DNA from 4 places in the Polycladomyces subterraneus genome. Region 3 is predicted to be linked to each of the others. Evidence: riboswitches for the same ligand, from Rfam matches in the RefSeq annotation. Region 3 holds a riboswitch; each other region holds the start of a gene.
The links. A riboswitch is a leader RNA that binds a small molecule or an ion and turns the genes downstream of it on or off. The one in region 3 is predicted to bind S-adenosylmethionine.
Positions count from the first base shown of each region.

Region 1: it holds a riboswitch for S-adenosylmethionine, as region 3 does, so the genes downstream of both, metX (homoserine O-acetyltransferase MetX) here and NWF35_RS07445 (homoserine dehydrogenase) in region 3, are expected to answer to the same signal.
Region 2: it holds a riboswitch for S-adenosylmethionine, as region 3 does, so the genes downstream of both, NWF35_RS02190 (methionine ABC transporter ATP-binding protein) here and NWF35_RS07445 (homoserine dehydrogenase) in region 3, are expected to answer to the same signal.
Region 4: it holds a riboswitch for S-adenosylmethionine, as region 3 does, so the genes downstream of both, metH (methionine synthase) here and NWF35_RS07445 (homoserine dehydrogenase) in region 3, are expected to answer to the same signal.

Region 1 covers NZ_JANRHH010000012.1:21,880-26,093, reverse strand. The annotation lists gene sdhA (succinate dehydrogenase flavoprotein subunit) at 1-689, opposite strand, end outside; gene NWF35_RS01640 (succinate dehydrogenase cytochrome b558 subunit) at 706-1,356, opposite strand; gene metX (homoserine O-acetyltransferase MetX) at 1,568-2,731, opposite strand; SAM riboswitch class I at 2,747-2,886, opposite strand; gene NWF35_RS01630 (ABC transporter ATP-binding protein) at 2,948-3,964, opposite strand; gene NWF35_RS01625 (ABC transporter permease) at 3,977-4,214, opposite strand, start outside.
Region 2 covers NZ_JANRHH010000013.1:54,232-58,445, forward strand. The annotation lists gene NWF35_RS02175 (YigZ family protein) at 1-182, shown strand, start outside; gene NWF35_RS02180 (MetQ/NlpA family ABC transporter substrate-binding protein) at 270-1,064, opposite strand; gene NWF35_RS02185 (methionine ABC transporter permease) at 1,087-1,743, opposite strand; gene NWF35_RS02190 (methionine ABC transporter ATP-binding protein) at 1,736-2,722, opposite strand; SAM riboswitch class I at 2,804-2,917, opposite strand; gene NWF35_RS02195 (sugar transferase) at 3,370-4,017, opposite strand.
Region 3 covers NZ_JANRHH010000031.1:80,792-85,005, forward strand. The annotation lists gene NWF35_RS07435 (MGDG synthase family glycosyltransferase) at 1-1,062, shown strand, start outside; gene NWF35_RS07440 (fumarylacetoacetate hydrolase family protein) at 1,259-2,149, shown strand; SAM riboswitch class I at 2,309-2,438, shown strand; gene NWF35_RS07445 (homoserine dehydrogenase) at 2,516-3,829, shown strand; gene rlmD (23S rRNA (uracil(1939)-C(5))-methyltransferase RlmD) at 4,181-4,214, shown strand, end outside.
Region 4 covers NZ_JANRHH010000037.1:44,837-49,050, reverse strand. The annotation lists gene NWF35_RS10320 (ABC transporter substrate-binding protein) at 1-468, opposite strand, end outside; gene NWF35_RS10315 (DsbA family protein) at 738-1,394, shown strand; gene NWF35_RS10310 (disulfide oxidoreductase) at 1,404-1,856, shown strand; SAM riboswitch class I at 2,229-2,343, shown strand; gene metH (methionine synthase) at 2,426-4,214, shown strand, end outside.

The DNA.
Region 1 (4,214 bases), on a different contig from region 3:
TCCCCGTTGGCGTAATAGGCGCCTTGCTGATACACCGCGCTTGCCGCCGAACCGGTGTTGATCATCGAGTTGGTCGATTTGCCGAAGATCATGCCCAAGCCGCCCGTCGCCAGGATCACAGCGTCAGCCAGGAAGGCCTTGATCTCGTGACTGCGCAAGTTTTGCGCCACGATCCCGCGGCAACGACCTTCATCGTCCAAGATCACCTTCAGGAATTCCCAGTGCTCGTACTTGGTGACCCGGCCGGCCACTTCCCAGCGACGAACTTGCTCGTCCAACGCATAGAGCAATTGCTGCCCCGTAGTCGCCCCGGCGTAAGCGGTACGGTGGTGTTTGGTTCCCCCGAAACGGCGGAAGTCGATCAATCCCTCCGGCGTCCGGTTGAACGGTACTCCCATCCGGTCCATCAGGTAAATGATGCCCGGCGCCGCTTCACACATCGCTTTAACCGGGGGTTGGTTGGCCAAAAAGTCCCCGCCGTAGATCGTGTCGTCAAAGTGTTCCCACGGCGAGTCACCTTCCCCTTTGGTGTTGACCGCACCGTTGATGCCGCCCTGCGCACATACCGAGTGGGAACGTTTCACCGGTACGAGCGAGAACAACTCGACATTGGCCCCCGCTTCCGCCGTCTTGATGGCAGCCATCAGACCAGCCAAGCCGCCACCCACAATAATGATTTTCTCGTTCATTGAACAATGCCCCCTTTTAACGCTGCGCCAACTGGTTCAAAAACTCCGGATTGTGGAATGCGAACAGGGCACTGATGCCGATGTACGACACAACCAGGAAAATGACCGCACATACCCAAGTGGATACATACTGTGCACGCGGCCCGACTGTAATGCCCCAGCTGACCAAAAACGACCAAATCCCGTTGCTGAAGTGGAAGACAGCAGCGACAACCCCAATCAGGTACAATCCAAAATTGACGTTGTTGCTGAGGATCTGGTGCATCATTACTGTCAACTCATGCGGTGTCCAGTGGTGCAGAGCCACCTGAATCCGCGATTCCCATACATGCCATCCCACGAAAATGAGCGTGATGACACCGGTAACCCGTTGCAACATGAACATGTAGTTGCGGAACGTGCCGTGATTCACCACGTTGTTTTTCGCCTGGAACGCGATGTGCAGGCCGTACAGCGCATGATACAAGAGCGGCAGGTAGATAAACACCGTTTCCAGGGCGAGCAGGAACGGCAGATTCCAGATCCACTCCACTTTTTCTTGGAAAACAGCGGGGCCTCTGGTCGCAAAATAGTTCGTCAACAAGTGCTCGACCAAAAAAAAGCCCACCGGAATGACACCCAGTAACGAGTGCAGCCGACGGTTGAAGAAACTGCTGTGATTGCTCATCTTGCGCCCTCCAATAACCCCTTGTAAGTTGGATTTTGATCGCGCGATCAAACCGTGATGTCAACCCGCTTCCCAAAGGTTTCGACAAATGCTGCGTACCTTGATTCAAGCGGTCCAGTAGATAGAAAGGGGTTTCAACTTTGTGAACAACCTTATTGTACTCCCAATTGTTCGACAGCGTCAAGGAAAGGGGGCAGCGTCTTCCGGATCGCTACCCCTCCAAAAACTGCCGGATTGCCGGTCCCATCTTTTCATATTCGATCAAAAACGCATCATGGCCGTACGGGGATTGAATTTCCCACAGTTGCGTATCTTTTCCTAGCGCCCGTAATTCCCGAAACAGTGTCCGTTGCTCCTCAATTTGAAACAACCGATCCTCCTCAATGCCGATGATCAGCACGCGAGAGCGGATCTTTGACAGCGCGGACGCCATTCCGCCGCGTCCCCTGCCCACATCATGCGTGTCCATCGCTTTGAGCAGACATAAATAGCTGTTGGCATCAAACCGGTTAACCAGCTTTTCTCCCTGATAGCGCAGATAGCTTTCCACTTGAAATGTTGCGTCCCGGGACCATTCCGGTACCTCGGTCTGCAAACGGCGTTGGAACCGCTGATGGAACAATGCGTCCGTCCGATAGGTGACCATTCCGACCATCCGGGCGATAGCCAGCCCTTTTTTCGGCCCCGGCCCCGGGTAGTAATCGCCTCCCTGCCAGTCCGGATCGGACATGATGGCTTGGCGTCCGATGTCGTTGTAGGCGATGGCCATGGGGGACAACGCGGTTGTGGTGGCGATGGGGATCAGATTCGCCACCGCTTCAGGGTATAAGATGCCCCATTCCAGTACCTGCATTCCCCCCATGGAACCGCCGACGATGGTATGAACCCGATCGATGCCCAATTCCTGAAGCGTACGATATTGCACATGGACCATATCCCGAATGGTGACCGGGGGAAAAGCCGAACCATAGGGCCGCCCCGTGGCCGGATTGATGGATGACGGACCCGTACTGCCATTACAACCACCGAGTACATTGGTGGTGACGACAAAATACCGGTTGGTGTCAATATAACGACCAGGCCCGATCAATCCGTCCCACCAGCCCGGTTCCCGTTCATCCCCGACGGCATGCGCATCTCCTGTCAACGCGTGACAAACTAAAACGACGTTGTCCCGGTCCGCCGACAGTCTCCCCACTGTCTCCACCGCGATGTGCACATCCTGCAGTGTTTCCCCGCATTCCAACGCTACCGGCCCCACGGCCACCGTTTTCTTTGTCACCGTATCGACGCTGGCTACCACGCGTTTTCTCTCCTTTTTCAAAAGGAAACACCCTCTTCGATCAGAAGAGGGTGTCGTCTGCTCCAATCCCATTGCAGTCCGTCCCCCTTCTCATCTCTCAGAACCTGTCGGTTCTGCAGGAATTGGCACCATTCCCCGCCGATTAATGTGTGCTTTCAATACACACGGGTAAACGGGGTGGTTGCCGGGCTTCATCGGGCCAGTCCCTCCGCCACTCTGGATAAGAAGGTGTTTCCTGATATTCGTATTTGAAGTTATGATACGATGGATCGAAATTTCTGTCAATGTTTACTTGGACGATATGCGCACGATCGGTTCGTTCGTGACGGACGGCGCTTCCGGGTGTTCCAGCCAGCAGCTGACGCGATGCGTTTGGGATACCTCACTAACTTCGGGCATCTCGTCGTTGCATATATGCATCGTGTACGGACAACGATCGGCAAACGGGCAACCCTTGGGCGGGTCCAACAGATCCGGCGGGGACCCGGGGATCGGTTTCAACTCCTGCTTCCGGTCCAAATCGAGCCGAGGCATGGAAGCCAACAGCCCCCAGGTGTACGGATGACGCGGCCGGTAGAAGATCTCTTCCACCGTTCCCGTCTCCACCACCTTACCCCCGTACATCACCGCCACACGTTGCGCCATTTCCGCCACCACACCCAAATCGTGGGTGATCAAGATAACAGCGGTGTCCGTTTTCTTTTGCAGTTCCTTCAGCAGTTCGATGATCTGTGCCTGAATGGTCACGTCCAAAGCAGTTGTCGGCTCATCCGCGATCAAAATCTTCGGGTTGCAGGCCAACGCGATGGCGATCATGGCCCGTTGCCGCATCCCGCCGCTGAATTCGTGCGGATAATTGTTGATCCGTGTTTCAGGGCTGGGAATGCCCACCAAACGCAACATTTCCACCGCGCGTTGGCGCGCTTCGGATGGGGAAATGCGCTGGTGCCAAATTAGCCCTTCCATGATCTGCTTGCCCACCGTCATCGTCGGGTTGAGCGACGTCATCGGGTCCTGAAAGATCATCCCGATCTCCGAACCGCGCACCCGGAACATTTCTTTTTCCGTCAATTTTAACAGATCGTTCCCGTCGAAAAGGATTTCACCGCGCTTGATTTTGCCGGGCGGCGACGGGATCAACCGCATGATCGCCTGGGCCGTCACACTTTTGCCGCTGCCGGATTCCCCAACAATGGCCAATGCTTCTCCCTTTTCCAACGTCAGATTGACACCGCGGACCGCTTGAACTTCTCCTGCATAGGTGTGAAACGACACGTGCAAATCGCGAATCTCCAACAATGCCACGTTGAAACCACCTCATTTCCGCATCTTGGGATCAAGTGCGTCACGTAGACCGTCACCGAACACGTTGAAGGCCAGCATCGTCAAGCTGAGGAAAAAGGCGGGGAAAAACAGCCGCCACCAATCTTCCGAAAAGATCACGACCAACGAGTCGTTGATCATCGTTCCCCAACTGGCTTGCGGTGCCTGCACGCCCAATCCCAGAAAGCTGAGGAACGCTTCGGCGAAAATGGCATTGGGCACCGTAAACGTC
Region 2 (4,214 bases), on a different contig from region 3:
AACTGCGTACCCATGGATTTGACATGGATCCGCCGGAGTTTACCGACCAAGTAACTTGGCACCTCTGGGTACCGCTCGGCGAAGAAGAAGTGGTCACAAAATGGGTGACTGAACTGACCAACGGCAGGGCCTCCATTACCGAAGGAGGTACGATGTTCCGGGAGAGAGAAGTGAAGTCCTAGGTTGTGTCGGTTTTATCCCATCAGGGTAAATGTTTGTTTCCCACCACAAAAGCGAAAAGCCCCACGCTGATGCGTGGGGCTTTTTCATCAAAACGCCGGAATGACGGCACCTTTGTATTTTTGCTCGATGAACTTTTTCACTTCCGGGGAAGTGAGGGCTTTGGCCAGCTTTTGGATCCGCGGATCATTTTCTTTGCCCTTTTTGGTCGCCAAAACATTGGCATAGATCGATCTTTTGTCCTCAATAATCAGCGCATCTTTCAGCGGATTCAAATGGGCTTGCATCGCATAGTTGGTATTGATCACATCCAAGTCCACTTGATCGAGAACTCGCGGTAACATAGCTGCTTCCAATGGTTTAAATTGCAGGTGTTTCGGATTGGACACAATATTTTTCTCCGTTTTGGGTCCATTGTGGTTGTCCAGTTTGATCAAGCCATTTTTCTCCAATAGCAGCAAAGCACGGGTTTCGTTGCTGACGTCGTTTGGAAGGGCCACAGTTGCTCCATTTTTGAGCTGATTGATATTCTTGATCTTGTGGGAATAAGCTCCCATAGGCTCAATATGGACGGCCACCACTTTTACGATATGATAACCCTGCTCCTTGTTGACATTTTCCATCCACGGGACATGTTGGAAGTAATTGGCATCCACTTGTCCTTCTTCCACCACTTTGTTTGGCAAGACATAGTCTTGGAACACCCTAACTTGCAAATGAACGCCCTCTTTTTCAAGAATGGGTTTTACATGTTCAAGAATTTCTGCGTGAGGAACAGCGGAAGCCGCCACTGTCAGGGTATTGCTCGCTTCTTTTTGCTGCCCGCAAGCTGTGCCAAATACAGTCAAAAGAGCAACAGCAATGATAGCCATCAACTTTTTCACAGGATCTCTCACTCCTTATCTCTTATCTCTTATCTAATTTCCGGGCAATGAAATCACCTATGGCCTGAATGATTTGCACCATAATCACCAAAATCAACCCGCATGCATACATCATGCTACTATTAAACGATTGGAATCCAAACCGGTATGCAGCATCTCCTAAACCGCCACCACCCACGATGCCAGCAAAAGCGGAATAACCCACCAAAGCCACACAGGTGACAGTCAGACCAGAGACGATCGCCGGTTTGGCTTCCGGCAGGAGCACCTTTCGGATGATCTGCATCCGGGTGGCTCCCATCGCTTTGGCGGCTTCGATTACTCCACGGTCAATCTCCCGGATGGCGGTTTCCACCATGCGTGCATAAAAGGGTGCCGCACCAGCGATCAGGGGAATCGTGGCCGCCGTCGGTCCGAGCGTGGTGCCGACCAGAAGCTGGGACAACGGAAACAGGAACAAAACCAGAACAATGAACGGCACTGCCCGGAACACATTGATAATCAGGCCAAGAACGCGCTGGATGACCACATTTTCCCACAGGTGACCCTTATCCGTAATAACGAGGAGTACACCCAACGGAATGCCGATCAGGGCCGCGAAAAACGTAGAGATAGCCACCATATATAACGTTTCCCCGGTCGCTTGCCACAAAAGGGTGGTGTCCAGTTGATCAAACATGCGGAATCACCTCCGATCTGCGCTCGAATTCCCGGATCTCCTCCACGGCATCCCGAACTTGGTCAGGTTCCCCGCTCACCTGTAAGGCGACCATTCCGTCGTTTTTCTCATGGTCAGGCAAGATCGTCACTGTTACGCCTATTTTTACCCAATCGGCCAAGCGGGACCAGATACGATCCAAATCATCCGACTTCACCCGGATCAAATCGGTATGCTCTTTTGAAGCTTCTAGTTTTTCAGTGTGATAGGACTGTACGAATTGCTGGGTAACCGGGTGCTTCGGTTCCCGGAACAGCGTCTCCACCTCACCCATCTCCACCACTTTACCGGCTTCCATGACGGCCATGCGATGGCACATCCGTTTGACCACACTCATTTCGTGCGTAATGATCACCATTGTGATGCCGGTGTCCCGGTGGATCTCCTTCAACAGTTGTAAAATGGAGGTCGTCGTCTCCGGGTCCAGCGCCGATGTCGCCTCGTCACACAACAAGACGCTCGGATCGTTGGCCAATGCCCGCGCAATGCCGACACGCTGTTTCTGTCCCCCGGACAGTTGGGCAGGATACGCATTTGCCCGATGGGAAAGTCCCACCCTTTCCAACAAAGCATCCACTTTTTCCCTGATTTCCTTTTTCGATTTACCGGCCAGCTCCAGAGGGAAGGCCACATTTTCCCACACGGTACGGGACCAAAGCAAGTGGAAATGCTGAAAAATCATCCCGATTTTCTTTCGCGCTTCGCGCAGCTCACGATCACCGCTTTCGGAAATGGAAATACCATCCACCGTGACGCTGCCCGAAGTGGGCTTCTCCAATCCGTTGAGCAATCGGAGCAGCGTGCTTTTCCCCGCTCCGCTGTGACCGACGATCCCGAAAATTTCTCCACGTTCGATGCGAAGGTTGATATCCTGCAACGCGACCACATCCCCGTCTTTCGAGGAAGGGTACACTTTATTCACTTGGTCAAGTACAATCATCGCTTCATTCACCACCTGTCTCTAAGAAAAGATCCCTTCCTGCCAGAGCAGAAAGGGATCTTATATATTATAAAATCGCCTCTCTCATCTGCCAGAACCGATGGGCTCTGCAGGAATTGGCACCATTTCCGCGTGCATACCGCGGACGGTTGCCGGGTTTCATCGGGCCAGTCCCTCCACCTCTCTTGATAAGAGCGCGCAACATCGTCTTATGAAGTTGTCACGTTACATCCTACCACGACAACATTCAGGATGTCAACGTCATTCTCTTTACACATAATGTACAAATTTTTCCGATGAATGATGACAGCAGATTACCATGAGATTACATTTCGTTTACAAATGGCCAAAAATCCACTACGATGACTGACATTCGCGTATAATAAAAACAACCAAGGACACAAGCAACGGAGGTGCCCGACATGAGCACGGTTGTTGGCAAATCGTTTTGGATCGGCCTCATCAACGCGACCGGTTTAAGCCTCCCGTTTTGGCTTCTGCTGTATATGGCCCTTCGGCTGACCTTTTAAAGGAGATTGCCATAGCCGGAGCATCGTGTGTCGGGATAGCCTTGTGATACGGATGAGAAGGAACGGGAAAAAACGGATTACCCTCGGGGCAATCCGTTTTGTTTTAGTGAAGCGAGCTCAACGGGCACCGTTACCAGTCAGTACCACCCATACCGTACGCAACAGAATGCGCATATCCAACGCGAACGATTGCCGTTTGATGTAGTACATATCCAATTCAAATTTCTCTTTCGGTGTCATATCATAACCGCCGTTCACCTGTGCCCATCCGGTCAAACCCGGTTTCACCAACAGGCGATTTTTGAATCCGGGAATTTCTGCGGCAAATTTCTCGGTGAACATCGGTCGTTCCGGCCGCGGGCCGATCAAACTCATATCCCCTTTCAAGACGCTGATCAGTTGCGGAATTTCATCGATCCGAGTCTTGCGGATAAACCGTCCTACGCGGGTTACTCGGGGGTCGTTTTTGGATGCCCATTGCGGACCGTTTTTCTCCGCGTCCACCCGCATGGAGCGCAGTTTGACGATATAGAAGGGTTTCCCGTGCAAGCCGACGCGTTCCTGTTTGTAGAAGACGGGACCTTTCGATTCCAATTTGATGGCAATCGCGGTCAACACCAACACCGGCAAGGTCAAAATCAAGAAAGTAATAGAGAAAATGATTTCAAATACCCGTTTGGCAATCGGGTACCATCCCGAAGGCGGTTGGTACACGCCTTCCGAGAACAAGTGCGCGTCCCCTTCATACACTGCTTTCGATCGCATCCGCAAACCACTCCTGCTTAATATGATTGCCACAAATCCTTCCCGAATTGAGCCGCTCCATTTGGCGGCCCCCACCTGCGAACATGTTTGTTTCGTGGTTTGACCGTTCTGTACTCCAGGTAACTCGTTAACCAGTATACTGTGTTTTCCGTTTGGTTACAACAGTTGAAAAACCCCGCAGGATGGAGGAATCACGA
Region 3 (4,214 bases):
GCATTGTTACATGTGATGGAACAGCGAAACGCACGAGTGATGTACGTTGATTTGTTGGACTGGATACCGACGAAGGCACATCCTCTCCTCCAAACCGGGTATCACCGTATGTTGAACCGGTTTCCGTCAGTGTATCACTATCTGTATGATTGGACACATCAGTCCCGTTGGTTTCGTTATGTTTCCGGGGAAGCGATCAAGCGGGCGGGGTGGATGATCCGGCGCCAATTAGTACGGCGACTATCTCAATTCCGTCCAACAAAGGTGGTAGCGACTCATCCGTTCGCATTGATGTGGTTGTCTTCCCACTGGCGTCGCATCCCTTCATTCTGCGTGGTAACCGATTATGAAATTCATCCCATTTGGCTGTCGGGCGCACCTGATGTGTTGTGCACGGCCAGCGGAATTTCTGTTCCTCCACAGGCGCAACGCCGTTTGTGGCAATCTGCCACCAGGATTGTCGAGACAGGTATTCCCGTGAAAAGGGAATTTCTCCAAAACGTGTCGAAGCAGGAAGCGCGACGTTTGTTGGGATTGAGTCCGGAACGTCCGGTAGTATTGGTGATGGGCGGCGGGGAAGGGATGGGGCCCGTCCGCGAAACCGTACGGGAATTGGAGAAAGCAGGCCCCATTTGTCAAGTCGTGGTGCTGACAGGGAAAAATGAAGCCCTGATGTATGAGCTGACCCGTCATTCTCTGCCACCCCACATTCGCGTAGAGGGATTCCAACCCGATGTCCCCTTGTTCATGGATGCTGCAGACCTGTTGATCACCAAGCCGGGTGGACTCACCATAACGGAAGCGATGGTCAAACGTTTACCCCTGTTACTGTTGAACGCATTGCCGGGGCAGGAAGAGGCGAACCGGAGATACCTATTGCGCCATCGAGTGGCGGAAACGGTTCAGTTCGGTCGATTGACACAACAGATGAAGCGTTGGTTGGAGTCACCGGCCCGTCGGGAACACATTGCCCGAGTCATGTCGAATCTGGCATCCGGAAATGCGGCTGATCGAATCGCTGATGAAGTTTTGCAACCGGCACGTCACCGGGTGTTGCGATGATCTTCCCGCAAAAAGGCTTGCAAGCACCTGCTTTTGATGCATATGCTGGGAGGAGAGGAGTGGTTGGATGCGTTTGGTAACCTATGTGATCAAAGAAGACGTGTTGAACATCCGGGCGGAAGAGCATGGCGATGCCCGGATCGGTTGGGTGCAGGATGGGTATGTTTGGGATATCGGTTTTGCACAGGAATGGGCCATGTTGGAAAAGGGAATGCCGTTTCCCCGTGCGATCCCGACAGATATGGTTGCGTTCCTGGAAACAGGGGCGGATGGCCTTTCATTGTTGCGTCAGGTGATCGATGCTTGCCGGGGTACACATCCTGATCAAGTGAAAGTGGAGGGTGAACCGGTGGCATTGTCGCTTGCGGAAGTCCGTTTGCTTCCGCCGGTGCCCAGACCGCCCAGCTTTCGTGATTTCTACGCGTTTGAACAGCATGTCAAAACGGCGCGGGCACGACGCGGCCTCGATATGATTTCTGAATGGTATTATTTTCCTGTTTTTTATTTTTCCAATCATCAGACTATAGTGGGACATGAGCAACCAGTATACCGCCCGAAAAACACCCAATGTTTGGATTATGAGTTGGAAGTGGCATGTATCATCGGGAAAAAGGGACGCAATATCCCCCGAGACTCAGCAAGGGAATATATCGCGGGATTGTGCATTCTCAACGATTGGAGCGCACGGGATGTTCAGCTTGAGGAAATGAAAGTGGGTTTGGGACCGGCCAAAGGGAAAGATTTTGCCACTTCGTTGGGACCGTGGTTGGTCACCTTGGATGAGCTGGAAGACCGAAGAACCGGTGATCATTGGGATTTGGCGATGACTGCCCGGGTCAACGGGGTTGAATTGTCCCGCGGCAATCTCCGGGATTTGCACTTTTCCTTTGCGGAAATGATCGAGCGAGCTTCTCAGGATGTTTTTTTGTATCCTGGAGACGTAATCGGGTCCGGCACAGTCGGAACCGGGTGTATTTTGGAGCTGGGTACAGAGGTGCATCGTTGGTTGGAACCGGATGATGTGATAGAGCTGGAAGTGGAGCGCTTGGGCGTTCTTCGCAACCGCATCGTGGCGCGGCATGATTGATGTCCGGTTTCCCGTGGAACCGGACATTTTTCTACTGGGAACGGACAAATTTCGCCGTAATGACGATGTCTGTTCGATATTGTTCAAAAAAAAGGGTTTGACAAACGTATTTTTTTTGTTGGATAATAGTGACTAATTAAATAGGGATCAACCACTGACTCGTTATCGAGAGAGGCGGAGGGACTGGCCCGATGAAGCCCGGCAACCATGTTCGGCCCCTGCGTTGTAGGCAGGGTACGGGCATAAGGTGCCAATTCCTGCAGTACCTTCGGGTGCTGAGAGATAAGGAGCAGGGTGGCGTGGATACATGTCCCCTCTTCTTATCTTTGGAAGAGGGTTTTGAATTTTTAAAGGGGGGAGCAGGCGATGAAGCGTGTCGATGTTGCGTTGTTGGGACTGGGAACGGTGGGAACGGGAACATACAAAATGCTCCAGTCCAATCAGGACGTGATTGCACGCAAAACGGGCACGCTGTTTGAAGTCCGCCGCATTCTGGTGCGGGATTTAACCAAGAAACGAAAGGTGGAAGGCGTGAAACATCTCCTGACCACCCGCTTTGAGGATGTATTGGAAGCGGGGGTGCAGGTGGTGATTGAAGCGATGGGCGGAATTGAACCCACGCTCACCTATGTGGTGAAAGCGATCGAAGCGGGATGTCACGTTGTGACCGCCAATAAGGAGCTAATCGCCAAACACGGGGTGGAGCTGGAGCAGCTGGCGCGTGAAAAGGGCGTTCAATTGTTGTATGAAGCCAGTGTGGGCGGCGGCATCCCCGTTTTGGGTACCTTGCAGCATTTGTTGAAAGCGAACCGCATTCATAAGGTTTCCGGGATTGTCAACGGTACCTGTAATTATATTTTGACGCAAATGACTGAACATGGACGTTCGTTTGACTCTGTTCTTGCGGAGGCGCAGGAAAAAGGATACGCTGAAGCCGATCCGACTGCAGACGTCGAAGGCTTCGATTCGGCTCACAAACTGGCGATTCTCTGCCGGTTGGCTTTCGGGGTGGATGTGGCGGTGGATGACATCCCGCGGAAAGGGATCACGGACATCACGGTCGCCGAATTGGAGATTGCCCGTCGACTGGGATATTCGATCAAATTGCTCGCCCAAGCTGAACAATACGGTGAAGAAGGACCGGTAGCATTGCAAGTAGCGCCCACCCTGGTGCCGCTTTCCCATCCGCTTTCCGGGGTTCGCGGCGTTTACAACGCCATCCATGTGGAAGGCGATGTTGTGCAAGATGTGACACTGGTGGGTCAAGGTGCGGGTGAACAACCCACCGGCAGTGCGGTGGTGGAAGATTTGTGTAATGTGTACCGACTGCCTGCTTTGCGCGCTGCCTCCCTTCGTCGACCGATGATTTTGCCGGCGGGTGAAGAAAGCGGTGTCCAGTTCCTCCTGATCGAGACGGAGGAAGTATTGGCTGCCGACACGGCGGACAAGTGGAAATCGGAGCTCGTCGATACAGGCATCCAAGTGCTGGATGCAGTCATTTATCCGGATCATGGACGGAGCCATGCCGCTTTCCTCGTTCGCAACTGGGAGCCGCGGCTGGCTTCAGTTCTACCGGCGGAATGGGAAGTGTCCGTCAAACGGATCATTACCCGCCCGGTGTTGGCGGCCTCTGTGGCGCAAGAAGAAAAAGAAGTGGTGAGTGCGGGTTCCGTCAACTGATGTGGAGTGAAGACGCTTTTGGGAGCGGGTCCGATGTTTTAGTCTATAACGTGTCTTGTCATTCCGTAAGGAAGCAATGTTTTTCCAGGCGAGCGAAGACCTAAGCCCTGACTGAGCGAAGACTCGGGAAGCGCAAGATTGAAATTGCGGGCAATTTCCTCAAAGCAAAGCGTACTTTGCCCACGTCCTGCGCTGACCTGGGCGGAGCGGAGATGGGGGATCGGAGCTCGTGAAATTTGACATCAACCTGACCGCCTTCCTGCGTTTTGCGGGAAGGCGGTTTTTGGTGTCCGGGAAATTCGGGTACAATGAGGGGGATATCGTCCGATCTCGGGTAGGAAGGTATGAATGATGAAAAAGAACGAAACGATGATTCGCCTGAAAA
Region 4 (4,214 bases), on a different contig from region 3:
CAGGTCGCTTACTTTGGTGACATGCAGTTGTTTCGCTTTGTCCGCTCGCATCGCCAAGGCATACGTGTTGTAAAAGCCCAACGGTTTCAGCCAGGTGGTGCCGAATTGGGTTTCGTATCCTTTTTTGGTCTGCTGGTAAATATACTGAGGAGTCATTCCCGGCTTGTAAGGTTTTTTGAGAATCGCCTGGTAACCCGTGCCGGTATACTCTACAATAGCGTCGATTTCCCCTTGCTTGAGGGCTTGGACCAAGATCGCTTCCGTGCCCAACCCTTCGCGCACTTGCACGTCCATATCCGTGTGGGCTTTCAAATATTCGCCCAAAATGTGGGCCAAGATCCACTGCTCGGTCCAGTCCTTGCCCGAGATGACGATTTTTCCGGGCTCGGCGGTCTTCCCGTCCTTGCAGGCGGTGAGACTGACCAACAGAATAAGACAAATGGATAACAGCCAACTTCTTTTCAGCATCCAATCCCCTCCATACATACTAACCTTTTAACACGTACCCGTTATCCGACGGGAGTAAACGGCTTTTTTTCCAACGTGATTGTAAATTTTTTTCAAACAAGCTAAAAGGTGCTTTTCAGAAGTCCCCATTTTTCTTGTTTTATGCGATAATAGAAAGCAAATCTGACAGTGGAACGGTTCAGATGGGAAGGAGAACTTTGATGGGGAAAAAGAACCGACAAAAGAAAAAGCAAAGCGTATCGTACCAGGCGAAAAGGAAGAAAAAGGACATGAAGATGTTGACAATGATCACGGTGGGGCTGGTTGTGCTCATCGTGGGCATCTTCGGCATTGCGTATCTGGCCGCCGATGGTCAAAAGGAGGAGATCAACGGGTTGGCACAGGGTCAACCCGTCCTGGGCGATCCGAAAGCACCAGTCACCTTGATCGAATTCGGAGATTTCAAGTGTCCGGTGTGCAAACGGTTTGAGGAAACCGTCTTTCCTTTGTTGAAAAAGGAATATATCGACACTGGCAAAGTCAAGATGGCATTTCTCAACATGCAGTTCATCGGGCCAGATTCGGTGACAGCCGGCATTGCCGGTGAGTCGATCTACCATCAAAAACCGCAGGCATTTTGGCAGTTTTATGACGCGGTCTACCGGAATCAACAGGACGAGTACACCATCTGGGCCACGCCTGAGTTTCTGGTGCAATTGGCCAAGCAGCAGGTTCCTGGCATCGACGTGAAACGTCTGGAACAGGACCTCCGCACCCGGAAATATGAGGCGGATGTACAGCAGGATATGAACAACGGAAAGAAACTGGGCATCAATTCGGTTCCGACCATCTACGTCAACGGGAAAAAAGTGGACAATCCGCTGGACTACAACCAATTGAAACAAGCGTTGGATGAAGCGCTTCAGGAATCGGGCAAGAAAGGATAATCCGGTATGATGGCGTGGATTCGGCAATACGGATTGTATTTCGCATGGGTGGTGTCATTGGTTGCGACGGGAGGCAGTTTGTATTTCAGCGAGATCGCGTTGTTTGAACCATGCAAGTTGTGCTGGTTTCAGCGGATCTTCATGTATCCGTTGACGGTACTGCTGGGAATCGCCAGCTATCGGAATGACCGGTGGATTATCCCGTACACGTTGCCACTCAGTGTGATCGGCGGTTCGATTTCGCTTTATCATTATTTGCTGCAAAAGGTACCGGCGATGAAATCGTTCTCTCCCTGCACGCGCGGGGTGCCCTGTACAGGCGACTACATCAACTGGTTCGGGTTTGTCACCATCCCCTTTTTGGCATTGACGGCGTTTATATTGATCACTTGGTTTCTAGTAGCGGCCCGGACGGCGGAATCGGACGAAGTTGATGAAACAGCCACGGAAAAGGATGCATAAACGGTATCGGATTCGGTTGTCCGTTTCTCCGGCAGTGCATGATGAAACGGGAGCGGAGGAGCGTACAAAAAAACGCACCGAGTAGTAAAACGAGCAGCAGATACTATGTTTGAAGAAAGGATGACAAGGAACCAGGACGAGGGTGTGTCTGGAGTAATTCCGTGAGGGGAGAAAGCAATGCGGACAATGTTGATCAGACACACCCAAGTCTGCTAATTCGCCAACTTGAAGGGTGGCCGTTTTCCAGGAGCACGCTTCACCTGAATCAAAGACCTGAAATCATTGACAGGTGCCCCGTTAATTTTGTATATTTATCTTCAAATCCTTTTCGTTTGTCAGTTCGGAAAAAATCACATAGTCCGATTAGCGGAACTCTTATCCAGAGCGGCGGAGGGACTGGCCCGATGAAGCCCGGCAACCTATTTGAAAGGATTGTCTTTCAAATGTGGTGCCAATTCCTGCAGAGGGTATCTCTGGGAGATGAGAGTTTGCGCGTTTACGACGCCAACCTTTCATCCGATCAGAGATGAAAGGTTTTTTATTTGATGGAAGGAAAGAGGATGATGGACATGGGTATTCAACCGTTGTCGGAACGGATGAAAGAAAAAATCCTGATTCTGGACGGCGCGATGGGAACGATGCTGCAAAATGCCCGTTTGACGGCGGAGGATTTTGGTGGCGAAGCGTATGAGGGATGTAACGAAATGCTCAACCTGACGCGACCCGACCTGATCCAATCCATTCATGAAGCCTATCTGGAAGCAGGAGCGGACATCGTGGAGACCAACACGTTCGGTGCCACGTCGGTGGTATTGGCCGAGTACGGACTGGAAAGTCGCGTGGAAGAGATCAACCGTGCAGCTGTGGCCTGTGCCCGCAAAGCCGTGGACAAATGGACGCGGGACGGTTCTCCCCGGTATGTGGCCGGGGCGATGGGACCGACAACCAAGACACTCTCGGTGACGGGCGGTATCACGTTCGACCAGCTGGTGGACGCGTATTACGAACAGGCACGTGCGCTGTTGTTGGGCGGCGTGGATGCGTTGCTGCTGGAGACATCCCAGGACACGCTGAATGTGAAAGCCGGCGGAATTGGGATCCGGCGGGCATTTGCGGAGTTGGGAACCGAAGTTCCCATCCTGATTTCCGGCACGATCGAACCGATGGGTACGATGTTGGCCGGGCAAAATGTGGAGGCCTTCTACGTGTCCATCTCCCATCTCCGTCCATTGTCTGTGGGGTTGAACTGCGCGACCGGGCCGGAATTTATGCGTGACCACTTGCGGACGCTGGCTTCTATGGCCGATTGTGGGGTGAGCTGTTATCCCAACGCCGGTTTGCCCGATGAGGAGGGACGGTATCACGAGACGCCGCAGGGACTGGCCGCCAAACTGGCTGCCTTTGCTGATGCAGGCTGGCTCAATATGGCGGGCGGATGTTGCGGTACGACACCGGATCACATCTGTGCGCTGGCGGAAGCACTCAAGGACAAACGCCCCCGCCCCGTACCGGAACGGCGTATCCCGGCGGTATCCGGAATCGAGACCGTTTATGTGGAGGCGGACAATCGACCGATTCTCGTCGGTGAGCGGACCAACGTGATCGGGTCGCGCAAATTCCGTACCTTGATCCAGGAAGGAGAGTATGAAGCCGCTGCGGAAATTGCCCGCAAACAAGTGAAAAACGGTGCCCAGGTGATCGACGTGTGTCTGGCAGATCCTGACCGGGACGAACTGGAGGATATGCGGCGGTTTTTGACCTACGCTGTCAAGGTGATCAAAGCGCCGCTGATGATCGACTCCACATCGCCCGAAGTGATGGAGGCGGCGTTAAAGTTTTCGCAGGGCAAAGCCATTCTCAACTCGATCAACTTGGAAGACGGGGAAGAGCGGTTTGAACGGGTGGTGCCTCTGATTCACCGCTATGGTGCGGCGGTTGTGGTGGGGACGATCGATGAACGGGGCATGGCCGTTGACCGCGAGCGCAAATGGGAGGTGGCCGAACGCTCCTATCGCTTGTTGACGGAAAAGTACGGCATTCCGGAAGAGGACATCATTTTCGACCCACTGGTTTTCCCTGTCGGGACAGGCGATGAAGCGTACATCGGATCGGCAAAGGAAACTGTGGAGGGCATTCGTCTCATCAAGGAACGTTTGCCGCGTTGCCAGACGATCCTGGGCATCTCCAACGTATCGTTCGGCTTGCCGCCGGCGGGACGGGAAGTGCTGAACGCCGTCTTTTTGTATCACTGTACCAAGGCGGGATTGGACTACGCCATCGTCAATACCGAAAAACTGGAGCGTTATGCGTCCATCCCGCAGGAAGAAGTCCGCTTGGCGGAGCGGTTGCTGTTTGAGA